One region of the Neorhizobium sp. NCHU2750 genome, then DNA from elsewhere that is predicted to be linked to it. Evidence: predicted binding sites of a transcription regulator. Region 1 holds the regulator's gene; the other holds the start of a gene.
What was found. Region 1 encodes PhoB, which activates phosphate uptake and scavenging genes when phosphate is short. Its sites were predicted from a motif close to TGTCATNNANCTGTCAT; they were not measured.
Positions count from the first base shown of each region.

Region 2: the regulator PhoB is predicted to act here: its motif matches at 3,300-3,316, upstream of NCHU2750_RS07405 (BtaA family protein).

Region 1 covers NZ_CP030827.1:102,442-108,523, forward strand. Annotated here, with positions in the region: gene pstB (phosphate ABC transporter ATP-binding protein PstB) at 7-801, shown strand; gene phoU (phosphate signaling complex protein PhoU) at 880-1,593, shown strand; gene phoB (phosphate regulon transcriptional regulator PhoB) at 1,637-2,320, shown strand; gene NCHU2750_RS00515 (PACE efflux transporter) at 2,402-2,836, opposite strand; gene NCHU2750_RS00520 (GcrA family cell cycle regulator) at 3,044-3,577, opposite strand; gene NCHU2750_RS30270 (hypothetical protein) at 3,811-3,954, opposite strand; gene NCHU2750_RS00525 (aspartate aminotransferase family protein) at 3,984-5,180, shown strand; gene argF (ornithine carbamoyltransferase) at 5,232-6,082, shown strand, end outside.
Region 2 covers NZ_CP030827.1:1,508,929-1,515,010, forward strand. Annotated here, with positions in the region: gene NCHU2750_RS07390 (lytic murein transglycosylase) at 1-87, opposite strand, end outside; gene NCHU2750_RS07395 (glycoside hydrolase family 25 protein) at 281-1,117, opposite strand; gene NCHU2750_RS07400 (class I SAM-dependent methyltransferase) at 1,254-1,880, opposite strand; gene NCHU2750_RS07405 (BtaA family protein) at 1,916-3,196, opposite strand; gene NCHU2750_RS07410 (serine hydrolase domain-containing protein) at 3,430-4,773, shown strand; gene NCHU2750_RS07415 (transglycosylase SLT domain-containing protein) at 4,787-5,827, opposite strand; gene NCHU2750_RS07420 (hypothetical protein) at 5,988-6,082, opposite strand, start outside.

The sequences.
Region 1 (6,082 bases):
ACCGAAATGGTTTCCTTGGAAAAAGTTGCTCCGCAGAATGTCTCCGACCGCGCCAAGATCGAGATCAAGAATCTCAACTTCTACTACGGTGAATCGAAGGCCCTGAAGGACATCTCGATGGTCCTGCCCGAGCGCAGCGTCACCGCCTTCATCGGTCCGTCGGGCTGTGGCAAGTCGACCCTGCTGCGTGTGTTGAACCGCATCTACGAACTTTACCCGAAGCAGCGCGCCGACGGCGAAGTTCTGGTCGACGGCAAGAACATTCTCGACCGCAACCAGGACCTCAACCTGCTGCGCACCAAGGTTGGTATGGTGTTCCAGAAGCCGACGCCGTTCCCCATGTCGATCTACGAGAACATCGCCTTCGGCGTCCGTCTCTATGAACAGGTCTCCAAGGCAGAGATGGACGAGCGCGTCGAGGCGGCACTGCGCCGTGCGGCCCTGTGGAATGAAGTCAAGGACAAGCTGAATGCCAGCGGCACAAGCCTTTCCGGTGGTCAGCAGCAGCGCCTCTGCATCGCCCGTACCGTTGCCGTCAAGCCGGAGATCATCCTGCTCGACGAGCCGGCATCGGCTCTCGACCCGCTCTCGACCGCAAAGATCGAGGAACTGATCGACGAACTGCGCGCCGAATACACGATCGTCATCGTCACCCACAACATGCAGCAGGCTGCCCGCGTCTCGCGCCAGACCGCCTTCATGTATCTCGGCGAGCTGATCGAATTCGACGAGACGGCGAAGATCTTCACCTCTCCGCGTGAGAAGCGCACCCAGGATTACGTCACCGGCCGCTTCGGCTGATCGGTTTCGTTTCAGGCCCAAAACCCTGCGACCCAGTCGCACGATTTTCGTGAATATTGTTTCCGGAAGGACCCGAAGATGGCTTCGACCCACACGCTATCGGCTTTCGATGAAGAACTGCAATACCTGACCCGCCGCATCTCCGAAATGGGCGGCCTGGCCGAGCAGATGTGCGGCGATGCCGTGCGTGCCCTGGTCAATTCGGACTCTTCGCTGGCGCAGAAGGTAATCTCCGACGACGTGATCCTCGACCACGGCGAACGCGAGATCCAGGACAAGGCGATCAGCACCATTGCCCGCCGCCAGCCGGTTGCGGCAGACCTGCGCGAAATCGTCGGCACACTGCGCATCGCAGCCGATCTGGAGCGCGTCGGCGATCTCGGCAAGAACACCGCCAAGCGCGTCATCGCGGTGCAGGGCACCGGCGTACCGCGCAAGCTCGCCCGCGGCATCGAGCATCTGTCCGATCTGGCGCTCGTCCAGCTCAAGGAAGTGCTGGACGTCTATGCCAGCCGTTCGGCGGAGAAGGCCGAAGCCATCCGCCTGCGCGACGAAGAGATCGACGCAATGTACACGTCGCTGTTCCGCGAGCTTCTGACCTACATGATGGAAGATCCGCGCAACATCACCACCTGCACGCATCTGCTGTTCTGCGCCAAGAACATCGAGCGCATCGGGGACCACGCGACCAATATCGCAGAAACCATCTACTACATTACGACTGGTGCCCAGCCGGAAGGCGAACGTCCGAAGGACGATACGTCGAACACGGTCGGTGCTCTCGCCAACTGAGCCCTTTGGGCTCGGTGGGCTGATGTGACGGAGCGAATTGAGCATGCAGCCAAGAATTGCTGTCGTGGAAGACGAGGAAGCGCTGAGCGTCCTCCTCCGCTATAATCTCGAAGCCGAGGGCTACGAGGTCGAGACGATCTTGAGAGGGGATGAAGCCGAGATCAGGCTGCAGGAACGTGCGCCTGACCTTCTTATCCTCGACTGGATGCTTCCCGGCGTGTCGGGTATCGAGCTTTGCCGGCGTCTACGCATGCGGCCCGAAACCGAGCGCCTTCCCGTCATCATGCTGACGGCACGCGGCGAGGAGAGCGAACGTGTTCGCGGATTGGCCACCGGTGCCGACGATTACGTCGTCAAGCCATTCTCGACGCCGGAGCTGATGGCTCGCGTCAAGGCGATGCTGCGCCGCGCCAAGCCCGAAGTTCTCTCCAGCGTCTTGCGCTGCGGAGACATTGAGCTCGATCGCGAAACGCACCGCGTTCATCGCAAGAGCCGTGAAGTCCGTCTCGGGCCGACGGAATTCCGCCTTCTGGAATTCCTGATGACTTCGCCCGGCCGCGTCTTTTCCCGCTCGCAGCTTCTCGATGGCGTCTGGGGCCATGACATCTACGTCGACGAACGCACCGTCGACGTCCATGTCGGCCGCCTGCGCAAGGCGCTCAACTTTTCCAACATGCAGGATGTCATCCGCACCGTTCGCGGCGCGGGCTATTCGATGGAGTCTTGATCGGACGTCGATCGCAACGTGTGAAATCCCGGCCCGAGCGTGATCACTCACCTCGGGCTGTTTTCGTTTCTGTCGTAACCTTCAGGCTCTGGCCTGCTCTCGCCATTCGGGCAGGGGGAATAGCCTGTCATAGGCCAGATTGAAGAAGAAGGCATAGACCAGGTAAAACAGCGCGAAAGATATATCCATCACCAGTGCCTGGAGGAGGCCGACGCCGAGATACCAGGCGATGAACGGCATCAGCACGATCAGCAGGCCAAGCTCGAACAGCACCGAATGCGCGACCCGCAGCCACACGCTTTTCTGCGTGCCGCCGCGAAATTTCTGCATCAACTGGTCGAAGCCGAGATTGTAGAGATAGTTCCAGCCCGTCGCCACCGTGGCCGAGACGATGCCGACGACACCAATATGGCTGACCGGCAGGCCGAACACGAATGCCGCCAGCGGCGTGAAGATCGCAAGTCCGATGATTTCGAAACTGATGGCGTGGCGAATATGATCGCTTGTGCTGCGCATGTCTGCAAACCCCATGGGCTCTGCCGGGTCGTCCCGGCGATTGATACCCGTTCTGGGGGAGGCCGTCCTCACGGCACATCAGATAGTGGTTTGAAAGCCTGTCCGCAAGTTTTCTCTGGCGCCGCGGTGTCGCAGGTCGCTCGCCCGATTGCGGCAAACAAAAAAGCGGGCTTCGAGCCCGCTTTTTCCAGAAGATCCAGCCTTGGATCAGGAGCGTGTTGCAGCCTTGCGGCGGTCGTGGACCGGCTGATAGGCGAGCTTTGCATGATAGTTGCAATAGGGCGAGGAGTCCGGGGACTCGCAGCCGCAGAAGTGGAATTCGTCGGTCAGCGGATCGCCGACCGGCCACTTGCAGGTGCGTTCGGTCAGTTCGGTCAGGGCAAGCTTGCGGGAGATCGGAACGACGACGTTGGAAGCCGGGCGATAGACCAGTTCCTGCGATGCCTCGAACTCGACCTCTTCCTTGAGTGCCGTAGCACCGACCGGGCGAGCAATCGTGCGGGTGGGCGCGCGACCAGCAAAGCTCGGAGCCCGGGGAGCGGCAGCTGCAGGGCGCTTGGGAGCGCGGTTGGTCGGAACGGTGCCGCCGGCCTTTGCGCGACCCGGCAGGTTGAGGCGGTGGACCTTGCCGATGACGGCATTGCGGCTGACGCCACCAAGCTGCGCCGCGATCTGGCTGGCGCTCAGGCCTTCGGCCCATAGCCTCTTGAGTTTCTCGACGCGCTCGTCCGTCCAGTTCATGCCCGTTCTCCGCCTTTGAACGTTGGTGGCATGCAGAATCCCTCACCATTGCCGCGGAAGACATTCCGCAACACGCACTACATCTATGCTTTTGGTGACTAGTTCCGCCGCATGCAGTCTAGTAATTGATCATTAACCTAGAGGTCGGCGGACTCCGTGACAAGAGTCCCCGGAATCGCCGCGAATCGTTTTCCGGGTTTTCCCCAACTTGCTTTCTGAGAGAGTCATTTTTGTCACAGCTTCGGCCGACCGAAATTTCGGCTGAAATGGCACTCAAATTGCCGTGTTTTCATGACTTTTGTTGACTTTCCCCAGGTGAATGGTGATAGTGCCGCCGCCGCCCCGTGGGCGGCATTTTGATTTTCTGGAATGTCCATTGCTGGACGCCTTAGGAGTGATTGTCGCCATGGCTGAATCTGCGCTTTTCGACACGTTTGCCCGGGCCCCCCTGCGCTTCGAGCGCGGCGAGGGTGTATGGCTGGTGACGGAAAGCGGCGAGCGATATCTCGATTTCGGCGCCGGCGTTGCGGTCACCTCCTGCGGCCATGCCAACCCTCACCTCGTCGCCGCGCTGAAGTCGCAGGCCGAGAAGGTCTGGCATCTGTCGAACCTCTACGAAATCCCCGAGCAGGAGCGTCTTGCCCGCAGGCTGACGGAAGCCACCTTCGCCGACAAGGTCTTCTTCACCAATTCGGGCGCCGAAGCGCTGGAATGCGCCATCAAGACGGCCCGTCGCTATCATTTCTCCAAGGGCCATCCGGAAAAGTTCCACATCATCACCTTCGAAGGTGCCTTCCACGGCCGGACCATCGCGACGATCGCCGCCGGCGGCCAGGAAAAATACATGGAAGGTTTCGGCCCGAAGGCCGAAGGCTTCGATCAGGTGCCTTTCGGCGACCTCGATGCGCTGAATGCGGCGATCAACGAGAACACCGGCGCCCTGCTGATCGAGCCGATCCAGGGCGAAGGCGGTGTTCGCCCGGTTCCGAAGGAATTCATGCGGGAACTGCGCCGTATCTGCGACGAAAAGGGCCTGCTGCTCATTCTCGACGAGGTACAGACCGGCGTCGGCCGTACCGGCAAGCTGTTTGCCCACGAATGGGCAGGCGTTACACCCGATATCATGGCGATCGCCAAGGGCATCGGCGGCGGCTTCCCGTTCGGCGCCTGCCTTGCCACGGCCGAAGCCGCATCCGGCATGAAGCCCGGCATTCATGGCACCACCTATGGCGGCAATCCGCTGGCCATGGCCTGCGGCAATGCGGTCCTCGATATCGTGCTGGCCGACGGCTTCCTCGAAAACGTCCGTGATGTCGCACTTGTCTTCCGTCAGGGCCTTGCCGCTCTGAAAGACCGCTTCCCGACGGTGATCGAGGATATCCGCGGCGAGGGCCTGCTTCTCGGCGTCAAGGCCAAGATACCGGCCGGCGATCTCGTGACCGGCCTGCGCAACGAACATCTGCTGGCCGTGCCGGCCGGCGACAACGTCGTGCGTCTTCTGCCGCCGCTCGTCGTCACCGCCGAAGAGGCACGCGAGGGCTTGGCCCGCATAGAGCGGGCCGCGGAAGCGCTTTCCGCAGAACAGCTGAAAAAATCCGCTTAAGGATCAAGGGAGAGGGCGCCTTTTCTGGTTCCCTCGTTCAGGGAACCAGTCATGGCATCACCAAAGCATTTTCTCGATCTCTCCGCCGTCTCCTCGGCCGATCTGCGCACCATCCTCGATGACGCGAAGACCCGCAAGCAGGCGACCAAGGCCGGCACGGCAGACAAGCCGCTCGCCGGCAAGATGCTGGCGATGATCTTCGAAAAGCCGTCCACTCGTACCCGCGTCTCCTTCGATGTCGGCATGCGCCAGCTCGGCGGCGAGACGCTATTTCTCTCCGGCACCGAAATGCAGCTTGGCCGCGCCGAGACGATCGGCGACACGGCCAAGGTTCTGTCGCGCTACGTCGATGCGATCATGATCCGCACGACAGACCATGCTCGGCTGATGGAAATGGCCGAACATGCGACCGTTCCGGTCATCAACGCGCTGACCGACCTTACCCATCCCTGCCAGATCATGGCCGATCTGATGACCTATGAGGAACATCGCGGCCCGGTTGCCGGCAAGACGATCGCCTGGACCGGCGACGGCAACAACGTGCTCCATTCGCTGGTCGAAGGGGCGGCGCGCTTCGGCTATCGCATGAACATGGCGGTGCCGATGGGCTCGGAGCCCGACGACAAGATCCTCAACTGGGCGCGCAACAACGGCGGCAACATCATGCTCTGCCACGATGCCGAACGGGCCGTGAATGGTGCAGACGTCGTCGTTACCGATACCTGGGTATCGATGAACCAGGAACACAAGGCACGCGGCCACAACATCTTCCAGCCCTATCAGGTCAACGATGCCCTGATGAAGCACGCCAAGGATGATGCGCTGTTCATGCACTGCCTGCCGGCCCATCGCGGCGAGGAAGTGACGGACGCGGTGATCGACGGTCCCCAGTCGGTCGTCTT
Region 2 (6,082 bases), 1.4 Mb from region 1:
ACCGCAAGGCGCTGCGGGGGCTGCCGCCGGCTGAGCTGCCGGGGCGGTAGCCGGCGTCTGTGCGAAGACTGGGGCAGGGGTGGCCATGCCCCCGGCGATAAGGGCTGCGATGGCAAGGTGGCGGCGGTCGAGGAATGGCATGGGCGATCCTGAGGTGATCTGGCGACGATCTTTGCGTGATGAAACTGCACGATGTCGATTGGAGTGAGCAATAGCCCGCGTTCTCCGGTCCGCCTTTGGCTTTCAGGAAAAATCGCGGCTGGCGGCTATTTAGCGCACTCTACCTGACTTTGCCAGCGTCGGAACTCGCCACGACCTGCTGGTTTGCCGCAGCGACCCAGCTGTTCCAGTCCTTGGTGGAGCCCGAGAATACGTTGAGGTCCGTCTCGCCCTTGATGCCCGGCACGATGCCGGTTCCCGTATATTGCCAGAAGGCCCATTTGCGGTCGGGATAGATCTGCGACGGATGGGCGGCCACCGATCTCAGCCAGAACTGATGGTCCTTGAAGGCGCCGACCAGATTGTCGCGATGGAAATCGACCGATGTATAGATGATCGGCTTCTTGCCATAATAGGCCTCGAGCCGGGCCATGAAGCGGCCCATCACGTCGCGAACAGTCGCCGCATCGGGTTTCAGCTGGCAGGTCGGCGAGGCATGATTCCATTCCATATCGACGACCGGGGGCAGCATGTTCGCCTCCTTCGGCACATTGGCGATGAACCAGTCGGCCTGTTCTTCCGGCGTCGAGCAGAAATAGTAGAAGTGATAGGCGGCATGCGGAATGCCGGCGGCCGCGGCGTTGCGCCAATTGGTCTCGAAGGCCGAATCGATCCGGTCCTTGCCCTCGGTGCCCTTGAGAAAAACGAAGGCGACGCCGGATTTCTTCACCGTCTGCCAGTCGATGTCCGTGCCGTTCCACTTCGACAGGTCGATGCCATGAACCTGGTGCCGGCCCGGATTGTCCCGGCCGAAATCCTGCGGATCGCTGTCACGGAACTTGGTATGGCCGATCGATCCCGTATCCATCAGGTCATAGCTCGTCGACGTGCAGCCCGATGCCAGAAGGGTCGTTGCAATGAGGACGGGCGCGACGAGGGCCAGGAGAATACGGGGCATGAAGGGTCCGGTGTGATGTCGGCAGCAGCGATTTGAATATCCTGTTTACCATAACGCCGTAAAGAATGCGTTAGAGCAGGTCGGTACCGTCATCGCAACCTTGCCGCATCGGCCCCGAGAGTCGGGGCCGTTCTCGTCATCCCGGTCTGCGGATGACCGCATGCCACGCATAGCCGCGGCCGATGTCCTCGAACATCATCTGCGCCCTGGCCGCCTCGCTCTGGCCTTCCAGCACCATGCGAAGATTGCTTCGCGGCGTCACGTGGAAGCGGGCAAGCCAGGCCTGCAGCATGCTGCGGAACCACGCCGGCAGCCCTTCCTGCTGGCCGAAATCGACGATATGCAGCGAACCGCCCGGCTTCAGGGTCGCAAGCGATGCGGCGATTGCCTGTTCCCAGCCGGGGATCATCGACAGGGCATAGGGGATCATCACCCGGTCGAAACCATCCGTGCCGAAGTCGCCGGCGCGAAAGGCGGTGGCATCCGCCACGACGAGCGTCGGCATGGTTCCCTTGTCTGCCTTGCCGGCAAACTTGGCCCGTGCCGTCTGCAGCATCTCCTGCGAGATGTCGAGCCCGTAGAGCTTGGCGGCCGGATAAAGCCGCCGGGCGAGCATCAGGTTGCGGCCCGTGCCGCAGCCGACTTCGAGAATGCTCGCACCCGCCGGGGCATCGAGCCCGGCAATCATCCGGTTACGGCCGAAAAGATAGTATTTGCGGGTGAGGTCGTAGATGTGCCGCTGGTAGCGGTACATACGATCCATATCGGCCGCGTGGCCGCCCGAGGCGGTGCCGGCGCTCACTGGCCAGCCTTTACGTCGTCTGCCTTCGCGTCATCGGCCTTCACATAGATGTGGAAGCCGCCATAGATGGCCGAGCGGTCCTGTAGGTTGAGTTCGGCGGAACGCTCCGAAAGATAGGTCCATTGCTGCCGGACGGCATCGGCGACGCGACCCTCGATGACGCTCTTTTCCGCGGCCGTGCGGAAGATCACCCTTGCGCCTGTCGCAGCCGTGCGGTTGATCTCGCTCCACAGCGCGTTGAGCTGCTCGTCGGTCATCCAGTCCTGCGCATCGAGTAGCACGAACCGGTCGACCGATCCGGCCGGCTTGCGGGCGAGCAACCCGGTGACGCTCTCGTGATGCACGTTGACCCGCTCGGCATTGTTGCGGATCGCCTTGTAGTTTTCCACCCGCAGATAGACCGGCAGGTTGCCTTCTTCCGGGCGCGGGTAGCGGCGGGCAAAGGCCTGCCAGGCGAAATAATTGTCGCGCAGCGGGAAATGGCAGGCGAGCTTTTCCAGCCGCTCGCGCAGCACCGGTGCAATGGAGCCGTTCGGCGCAAGGCTTGCGAGCTCGTCATATTGCTGCGGCGGAATGCCGAGGCCGAACAGCGAGCTCTTGCGGCTGGTGACGAAACGGATCAGCGGCCGGTCGAAGAGCGGCGCGATATGGGCGTCGAAATACTGGCGCTGTTCGCGGATGGAGCGGGCCTTGGCAAATTCCTTGAGATCGACGCCATGCATGCGGGCGACCACATGGCCGATGGTGATAAACCGCCCGAGCAGGCCTGTGCGGTAGATATTGCGCTTGAACACGTCGATCCGGCGGCGCCCGGTGATCGAGCGCTTCTGCCAATAGGCTTCCGTCGTTTCGTCGAGCATGCCGGCGATATGCTGGTCGAACGCGCGGCTGTTGCTCTTCACGCCGTCCATGCCGAAATAGCGCACGATATCCGCATGCGAGGGAAGATGCCGGAAAGCGGCGAGCTTCAGCCGGTTGAGCGCGATATGGTGGCGGTTGAGATCGACGACGTCGATGCGTGAAGGCGAGCGCGACAGATAGGCGAGCATATTGCAGCCGCCGGAACCGATCGTGACGATCGAATGTCCTTCGGCAAGTTCCATGGCCTCCATGTCGACCGACGGGTCTTCCCAGATCTGCGGGTAGACGAGGCCGGAAAACAGCAGCCCGAAAAGCCGCTCCGAAAGCCCGTGGGCGGAAAGCGCCTTGTGCTGGAGAAGGGCATCCTTGAGCTTGCGGTTGCGCTGCAAGCCACGATCTTCGACGATATCTGCCATGAGTGAAATCCTGCCTCATATGGAGCGCCGTGCATCCTTTTGGATGCGCAAAGGACGCTCCAAGTCTGGTGATTTGGAGCTCGAACGCGTGTAGCTGCTTCGTGCAACAGCTTCGTGACGCGGGTTGTGGTCTGCATCTCTTTGGTGCCGATCGGCCGAAAGTGGCTTTTCCTGTCGGGAAGATTTTGCTTGCATGGCGCAGACCCATGCGAGCGGATCAAGGGAGGGGCTTCGTGTTCAGGCATATTCTTCGCGGGCTTGCCGCCATCATGCTGCTGATCGTCGCCGGCGGCGCGGGCTGGCTTTATCTGTCGCCTCCCGAACTGCTGAGGGTCGGCAGCGGTTATGCGGCAAAGATCGTCTGCTCCAATGTCTTCCTTGCAGGGCGTGATGCGGAGAAGGTTCTGGCGGAGGACGTTCAGGCGCCCGGCAATCCGCTGCTGCGGCTGATGCGGGTCGCCGTCGATCCCAACGGCAGGCGCGTCGATGCAGCGCTTCTGGGGTGGATTGCGCCGAGCCTGGCCATCTATCGCGATGGCGCAGGCTGCACGGTCGTGCCCGATGGCGCAATGCCGGCTGAGCTTTCCGTTCCCGTGCAGGCGGCATCGGAGCCGCTGGATGGGCTATGGCCAACAGGAAACAAAGACCAGGTAGATCCGATGCTTCAAGCCGTTGTTTCAGACAGGGCTTTAACAGGGCCCGGCATGCGTGGCGTGGTCGTTGTCAAGGATGGGCGGCTTGCCGCCGAGACCTATGGTGATGGGTTCTCTGCCTCCATGCCGCTTCTCGGCTGGTCGATGACCAAGACCGTCACGGCTGCCATCATCGGCCGCCTTGTGGCCGAGGGAAAAATCTCGCTTGAGGAGAAGAACCTTTTTCCGGCATGGAAGGACGACGCGCGTGCCGGCATTCGGCTGGCCGATCTTCTGTCGATGGAAAGCGGTCTCGCCTTCAACGAGAACTATGGCAGCGTGGCCGACGTGACGCGGATGCTGTTCCTCGAGCCCGACATGGCACGCTTCGTCGAAAGCCTGCCTCTGGAGGCGGGTATCGGCAGCCGCTTCACCTATTCCTCCGGCACGCCGGTGCTTCTGTCGAAGATCTGGATGGCCCATGCGGGCAGCGCCGAAGAGGCGCTCGCCTATCCGCAAAAGGCGCTCTTTGCCCCTCTCGGCATGCGCTCGGCGGTGATCGAAACGGACGCTGCGGGCACCTTTGTCGGCAGTTCCTACATGTATGCGACGGCCCGCGACTGGGCGCGTTTAGGGCTGTTCCTGGCGCAGGACGGCGTCTGGCAAGGCAACAGGCTTCTGCCGCAAGGTTTTGTCGGCGAGATGCAGGAGAAGAACGCCAGCTCGGGCGGCCGCTATTCCAGGATGCAGACATGGCTGCCGAAACCCGGCTCGGGCCTGCCCGGCGACACGTTCATCCTGAGCGGCCACGACGGCCAGAACGTCTTCGTCATTCCCTCGATGAAACTGGTCATCGTTAGGCTCGGCCTGACGCCGCGCGGCGCAGGCTATGACGCGACCACGCTCGCATCGGCGATCGTGCGGAAGGTGAGGGGGGAAGAGTAGCGCTTGGGCTATCTTACTTCTGCAGGACGCTCAGCATGTCCTTGCGCTTGGCATCGTAATAATAGCCGCGCGCATAAAGCCGGATGGCGTCGTCGTTCTGGTTGTCGGCCACGAGCCAGGCGCCGCGAAGGTATTTGATGGCGTATTTCAGATTGGTCTCGGGATCGAGCAGGCCCTCCGGCGGCCCCTGATAGCCCATGGACTTGGCCGTCGAATACTTGATCTGCATGAGGCCCCAGTAGCCGTTCTTGTGATAGGCACTGGGATCATACTTGCTTTCGCGATGCACGACACGGTGCACCAGCGATTCCGGCACGCCGTAGAGCCCGGCATAGCGATGGATCAGTTTTTGCAGATCGGCCGGTGCACCCGCCGCACTGGCCGGCATCGGCTCGCCGGGCGCCGGCGGAAATTCCATTCGGCTGTCGATTGCAGCCACCGCGGCGAGCGGCTTCGGCTGGCCGGCATAGCCAAGCGCGGTGGATGCACCCTGCGGCCCCAACGTGGGGCGCGGCATTGGCCGGGGGATCGGAATGACGGATTGCAGCGCCACCATGTCGGGCGTCAGTTCCGGCTCGTCGAGAGCGATCGCCTCGGCAGCGGCAGGCTGGATCTGTCCCGACTGCACGGCGGGGGCGACAACCGGTGAAACGAGGCGGCTGCCCTTGGCAAGGCTATGGCTTGCCGGCTCGGTCGTTGCAGCCAGAGTGGTCGATGCGGCAAGAGCCGTCGACGATGCGGCTGGCAGCGGCTGCGTGCCGACCGAGGCAGGGCTGATCTGCTGCATGGCGACGAAGGGTGCCATGGTCGGCGATGCCATGGCCGCAGACTGGACCGTCGTCGCCTCGGCGACCGTCGGCACCGGAACGGGCAGGCGGCTGGTCTTGACCAGAGTGACCTCTGTCTGGGATGCGGCGGCGGCATTGGCCGCGGCGATCTGCTGGGCATCGGCGGGCTGCTGGACCGACTGGTCCTTGCCGTCCTTGGACGCAACGGCATTATCGTGTTCGACGCTCGAACATGCGGCCAGCGCAGACGACATGGCAATCACCACGGCCGCTTTCCGGCACACAAATCGCATTACCGCCATTGGGTCGCTTTCACTAAAATCGTTGCCCAGAACGTTAACAAAAAGCGCTCGCACGCCCCCTCAATCCGACATCAATTAACCTATTCGTAAGGGGTCGGCAAGCCACCCGCGGGCAAGCCCACATCTATGCGGCAATCCGTCGGTATCCGGCGGTGACGGCGCGGCGGGCGATGAACAGCGTTCCGGGCTTGTAAAGCGCGTGGCGGGGGGAGGCGACGC